Regions from separate parts of the Limibacter armeniacum genome, predicted to be linked through region 2. Evidence: riboswitches for the same ligand, from Rfam matches in the RefSeq annotation. Region 2 holds a riboswitch; each other region holds the start of a gene.

Region 1 (2,252 bases), on a different contig from region 2:
ACATTTATTAAAACAGGTCATCAGCAGTGATGCTCTTGTCATGTTTGGTATATTCTACCGGACGCTTAGCGAAAAAGTCATCCAAACTGTTAGCAAAAACTTCTTCCTCAAACCATACCATTGGCTGGTAATTGCTGTCAGAAACATAATAAAGTTTATCAAGGCCAATTTTAGTAAGGCTATCATCAACACGGAACTTCATAAAGTTTAAAAGGTTTTCCTTGCTGATGTTTTCAATTTCACCTCCTTCAAAAATCCAGTCTAGAATATTTGACTCAACTTGAATAGAATCTGCCACAATTTCACGTAACTCTTCAACTGTCTCCTCATCGAAGAAATCAGGGAATTCTGACTTGATCGTATTCACGATATAGATTCCTGCATTTGCATGTACCTGTTCGTCAATAGAAGTCCAAGCAATGATGTTGCTGATATTTTTCATTACTCCCTTAAAACGAGTAAATGAAAGGATAATCGCGAATTGGCTGAACAATGATACGTTTTCGATCAGGATAGAGAAAAGGATCAACGAGAAAACGTATTTCTTTTTGTCCTGAGACTTAGTATGTGCCAAAGCATCCGAAAGATAGTCAATACGCTGACGGATTACAGGCGTCTCAATTAGTTTTCCAAACTCGCTATTGTAACCCAATACATCTAACAAACGGGAGTACGCTTCTGAATGGCGGAATTCACATTCAGCAAAAGTGCTTCCCAATCCATTAAATTCAGGCTTTGGAAAATGGTGATACAGGTCGCCCCAAAAAGACTTCACAGCTACCTCAATTTGAGCAATAGCCAAAAGACTTCTCTTCACAACCTCTTTTTCATTTTCATTCAGGTAAGAATGAAAATCCTGTACGTCTGCAGTAAAATCTACTTCTGAATGTACCCAGAAAGACTTGTTAATTGCTTCTGTAAACTGTAATACTTCAGGGTATTCAAATGGTTTGTAGTTAATACGTCTGTCAAAGATACTCATATTGCTGCTTTTATTGTATTGAGAAAACCATTCGCACCAGCAATATGTACAGAACACACCCATCAGAGACATTTTGGCATAAATGACTTTGTTGATCGATCTAGACATTTGCTTTTGATGCGAAAGCAAAATCCACACACCAAGAAAGGTAATCTGGCTTATGGCATAACGCCACTCACAGTTGCGCTACAGCTCGTGATTCCCACACGATTCCCCTATTTTTCTTCCCAAAATTTTTGAGTGACTTGGTGTGTAATCCGGGACGCAAATTTATAGATATTTTTTTGGTTTCATAGCAAGCGGCTAACTCGTTTTTCGAAGTTTTTATACTGCCTTCATTATGAATTAGAATCAATTTTTAACACAACATTTTTTATAAAAATCAGTTACCAAAAAACACCTTTCAATTTTATTTATTTCCAATTAAATACAGCACAAAACATGCGTATACACATTGTTAAAGTGTAAAAAATAATAAAACTTCACATGAATACATATTAAGAGGGCTTATCATAAATAGGGTTTATATCACAAGAATTATATTATCTCTTTATACTTTTCTGAACTATTATTGTTATTAACATTCTAAATATTCATTGATATAATTCAGTAGCATAAATAGCCATTGCAATCACTACTTTTTCACCTTTAAAAAGTCATTCATAAAACACAAACCTTCTATGTATAGATGAAGACTTATTAGCGCATTAATTTTTCACTTGCTACACTGACCTATTCACTTAACACTTTACAGGTTTATACAAGAATTTCCTATTCAGTATATATGATAAAATGTTAGGAGAAGTGTAAAATGTGACAAAATATTCTATGATTTAATGATGGTAAAAAATAGTTTTTGAAACTATCAAGTATTATTATTTGTCTTTACGTTTTACCAGTTCACTACTTTTTTATGAGATATACTTAAAAATATATAGTAACATAAAAAATATCTCCAAATAGTGGCTACATCTTGTTATGGCAATAATTTTTAAAACAGGTTTATAGTGGTCTTTAATATTTTGATCCTAACTGAGGATGTATACGTTTGAACTTATCCCAATTTTCAGGTACACGAAATACTCAGTATTCACTCACTTTTATTATTTACTAAAGAAACTACTTACCATAGAATAACTAGTCAGATTCAAGTGGTCAAAATGACCACTTGCTATTATGACAAAGTAAATAGTGAGTCTTGAATATTTTTCTCTTTTAAATTTAAGCGTAATACATGTTTGTTCACCTATTTCAAGTGGTCAAAATGACC
Region 2 (2,252 bases):
GGAACAGCCAATATCTCGTTTATGGGGTTGGTGGATTTTATGCAACCAACTGAAGGTCATCCTTACCCGTTATATCATTTTGGTATTTCACCAAATTACAAACTGGACAAACTCAACCTTAGTGGTCAGCTATACTATTCTACCGGTACACAAAAACTGTCAGCTACCAATCCTGAACTTGAAGACAACAAGTTGTCTGCCTATATGTTAAGCCTTAGCTTACAGCATACAGGTTTAAAAGGAAAACCGCTTTTGGGAGTGGATTATATCAGTGGTGATGATAAGGGCACAACTGATGTTACGGAAGGCTGGGCACCACTCTATGGTACCAACCACAAGTTTTATGGCTTTATGGATTACTTCTATGTAGGCTCCGGACACAACGGTGGAGGTAACAACAAAAGTGGTGGACTGGTGGATATTTACCTGAAAACCACTTTCAAGGTAGGCGAAAGCAGTAATTTGCTGGCACACCTACACGCCTTTAGCTCCCCAACAGATGTATATGACCTGTCATCTGCTGACCCTGAAGCGACACTTGGCAGTTATCTAGGTACGGAACTGGATTTGGTATTTGTCAAAAAGCTAGCAGAAAACATCACATTCAAAGCGGGTTACTCCCAGATGTTTGGTACAACTTCCATGCAACAGGTAAAAGGACAATTCAATACAGATACAGGAAAGTATGCAAACATCAAAGGCATGCAAAACTGGACTTGGGTCATGATCAATTTTACACCAAAGTTTTTATAAAGGAATCATTCAACCAACTCCTTGAGCTTCTGGAATTCGTTTTCCGGAAGCTTTTTTCAGTTGTGACCTATTAAGAAGAACTGAGTTTTGAGTCACACTTTTTTTGCTACTCTGATGAAAATCACCTTCCATAAAAAAGAATAAACCAAACTGAGTTCTATATTTGTGCCCGAATTGGTATCCGCAAGGATTTAATAGGGAATCCGGTGAAAGACCGGGACTGTCCCCGCAGCTGTAAGCTTCTACAGTGTTTGCGCTTTTTTGCCATTGTTTTCTTCGGAAGATGAGAAGGCCGCAAGCATGAAGTAAGTCAGAAGACCTGCCATTCGACATTCGACAAATGCTTGCCTTCGGGAGTTAAGGTAATGCTACCACAATACTTTTGCAGAATTACATGATAGCTCAGGTATGCATTACCTTACTTGCTATACGTGCATAATTCTCACTTTTTGTGGAGCCTTCAATATCCCCCTTTTGCCAAAGCTTTTGTCTCTTTTTTCACACAAAAATTTATTGTAAATGAAATTATTGAGACAGCACTCAATGCTATGGTTCTCCTGGCTACTTCTGCTAGGTATTACATTTTCAGGATGTGATGACAAGGACGATCCTATTCCTCCATCTTCAGTACAGATTCTATCACCCGAAACCAATGGGGCATTCTTTGTTGGCGAAGAGGTTACCTTTGTTGGCGATGCACAAGATGCACAATCATACACTTGGGAAATTAATGGTGAAGAATTGTCCACAGACATTTCTTTTACCTATTCGTTTACGGCAGAAGGTGAATACAATATCGCATTCAATGCCATCAATGAAAGTGGTTCCATCAGTGATGTTGTAACGCTGCAAGTCAACAGTGGTGTACAGATCAATGGTATGTCAGAAAATGAGTTCTACCTGGTAGGAGATACTATCTCACTATTCGCCAATATTGAGAATCCTGCCCTTACCAGCTTTAAATGGGTAGTCCACGATGAGGTTTTAAGTGACTCACTCACATTCAAGTACGTACTCAGAGATGTTGGATTACAGCAGATCACTTTTACAGCACAGGGTACTGACTACGCTTCCGTACTGACACAACAAGTTGAGGTCGCTCCTCTTCTAGGTGGAGCCCTGATTGTCAATGAAGGTAACATGAGTAATGAAATGGGAAGTGTGTCCTTCCTTCAAAGAGGTGGCAACACGCTTTTCACCAACGCTTATGCATCTCTGAACCCAGGCAAAACCCTTAGCAATGTCACCCAGTCGGCATCCTACTTTGGTGACTATGTGTATTTCATTTCCCAGAATGGTCCCAACTATATCATCGTAGCCGATAAAGAAACCTTGGTGGCTGTTGACTCCATCACCACCAGTGATGTTTCATTGAGCTGGCCAACCCATCTGGCAATGGTCAGTACCACAAAAGGTTATGTCCGCGACAACAACGGCATCTCCATCATTGACTTCAGTGCTAAGTCTGTCACCAATATCAGTGGCGTTGGTGCTGCCAA
Region 3 (2,252 bases), on a different contig from region 2:
AGTGGCAGTCCTAAAATTTTGTCTTGTGTCTTTTGGCGAACAGAATATGGATTTATTCTTTTGGCATCTGCTTCTGTGATGGCATTTACCCTTTCCTTAACAGCATTGTTGTGGATAAGAGTAGATGTCTTACGACTTGCATTGGCAGCGATATTAGCTTGTAGCTTAGCAATGATTGATTCATCATTATTGCCTTCTGCCAGTTGCTTAAGGGTAGCAACTTCATCTACTTTTTGTTTGGCAAAAGCCAGCCAATTCTTGATCTCAGAAGTTAGAACAGCTTCGTTTGTTTCCAATTCTAAATCACAAGGGGAATGTAGAAGAGAACAGCTTGGAGCAATCATAACTCGGTCACTGCCCAGCTTATCAACAGCGAGCTGTATCTTTTCTAAAGAGTTTTGGAAGTTGTTTTTCCAAATATTTCTACCATCAATTATCCCCAATGAAATGCTGAGGTCTTTAGGTGCTTGCTGTAATACTTCAGTGAGTTGTTCAGGACTTCTTACCAAATCAATATGCAAAGCACATGCAGGTAGTGATGTAGCCAGTGCTAAATTATCTTTGAGACCGTCAAAGTAAGTCGCAATGATTGTTTTTAGCTGAGGAAACTCTTTTTGAATTGTACGGTAAGTACCCAAAAGCACTTCTTTTTCATAATTGCTTAGGTCCAAAGCCAAGAATGGTTCATCAAATTGTACCCATTCAGCACCGAGAGTCTGTAGTTGAGTGAGTATCTCAAGGTAAACAGGCAGGAGTTTATGAATAAGTTCAATTCGGTGAAAACCTTCCTCTTTCTCTTTACCGAGAAGCAGGTATGAAACTGGTCCTAGCAGTACAGGTTTGGTTAAAATTCCGATTTTTTTTGCTTCCGAAAATTCATCAATGATTTTAGTGGATAGCAACTGAAATTCTTGGTCTTTCTTGAATTCAGGAACGATGTAATGGTAGTTGGTGTCAAACCATTTTGTCATTTCCATCGCTGTTATATCTACCCCATCTTTTTGGTAGCCTCTTGCCATGGCAAAATAGAGGTCGAGAGGTTTGGCTCCAACCACTTCTTTATAGCGGTTAGGAATAGCATTGACAGTTAATGTCATATCCAAAACCTGATCATAAAAAGAGAAGTCGTTGGATGGGATAAGGTCTATGCCAGCTTCCTTTTGTAACTGCCAGTTTTGTTTCCGGATCGTATGACCTGATTCGATAAGGTCAGTGGCTGAAATTTTGCCTGACCAGTATTGTTCGCAGGCTTTTTTGAGTTCTCTTTTGCTACCAATGCGCGGATAGCCAAGAATGTGTGTTTGCATTTCTTTTAACTTTTAAGGATTGAATTTTAGTTAAAAGCTCATTGCAGAATTTCTGCTTTGCAAAACACGAAATTGAAGAAATTAGGAGAGAAAAGGACGTGCTGAAGTATCAACAAAACACAGTAATCCTATGTCTTGCTTAAAAAATACACCAGACCTGACCTAAAGCTTCAAATCGCGAAAGCAAAGTCATAGCGGAATAGGCAGGTCTCCTGACTTATAACAGCTTTTACCGTCCTTCCCATTCATAAAATGAACAGTGGATCACAAGGGCAAAAGCCTTTTATGTTACTTACAGTTGCGCGACAGTTCTGGATTTACACCAGATTCCCTATTAATACACAGCTAAGCGTAACCTTTTCCGTTTGATGAAATTACATAAAGAACTTTCTGGCAAGAAAGTTAGGTATTTTACTTTTAAGTATTGAAAATAATTAGGGTTTATTTGATGATTTGATAGGTAACCTACTTTCAGTCAGAAGTTTTAAATTTTAAGTTATTTACATGTGAAGATAAAGAGACTCTGAAATTATAATTCAATATCATACACCATTCTCTTCGCCAGCAGTTCAGCAGTTTCATGGTCGAATAGCTTTTTCACTAAGTGAAAGGACATGTTGATTCCGGCCGAAATTCCACCTGAAGTAATCAGGTTTCCTTCATCTACAAATTTTGTGTTTCGTACAGCTGTAACATTGGGGTATTCATTTTCTAGCCTATCTATATCCATCCAATGTGTCGTTGCCTTTTTGTAATCCAAAATTCCACACTCTGCCAATAAAAGAGCACCAGTACATACAGATGCCATTATTTCAACTTTTTGATACTGGTCTTTTATCCAATTCAGTATAGTATTGTTTTTTATAGTAATTTCTTCAGCTCCATATCCGCCCGGAATAATTAAAATGTCGAGTTTTGGATGATTTTGTATGTTGAAATTGGGGA

The links. A riboswitch is a leader RNA that binds a small molecule or an ion and turns the genes downstream of it on or off. The one in region 2 is predicted to bind cobalamin.
Region 1: it holds a riboswitch for cobalamin, as region 2 does, so the genes downstream of both, V6R21_RS02195 (ribonucleotide-diphosphate reductase subunit beta) here and V6R21_RS05420 (DUF5074 domain-containing protein) in region 2, are expected to answer to the same signal.
Region 3: it holds a riboswitch for cobalamin, as region 2 does, so the genes downstream of both, metE (5-methyltetrahydropteroyltriglutamate--homocysteine S-methyltransferase) here and V6R21_RS05420 (DUF5074 domain-containing protein) in region 2, are expected to answer to the same signal.

The regions. Positions count from the first base shown of each region.
Region 1 is NZ_JBAJNO010000002.1:282,484-284,735, reverse strand. Features, by position in the region: gene V6R21_RS02195 (ribonucleotide-diphosphate reductase subunit beta) at 8-1,090, opposite strand; adenosylcobalamin (AdoCbl) riboswitch at 1,082-1,224, opposite strand.
Region 2 is NZ_JBAJNO010000006.1:169,317-171,568, reverse strand. Features, by position in the region: gene V6R21_RS05425 (alginate export family protein) at 1-753, shown strand, start outside; cobalamin riboswitch at 911-1,094, shown strand; gene V6R21_RS05420 (DUF5074 domain-containing protein) at 1,273-2,252, shown strand, end outside.
Region 3 is NZ_JBAJNO010000009.1:1,126,681-1,128,932, reverse strand. Features, by position in the region: gene metE (5-methyltetrahydropteroyltriglutamate--homocysteine S-methyltransferase) at 1-1,307, opposite strand, end outside; cobalamin riboswitch at 1,493-1,682, opposite strand; gene V6R21_RS22380 (DJ-1/PfpI family protein) at 1,837-2,252, opposite strand, start outside.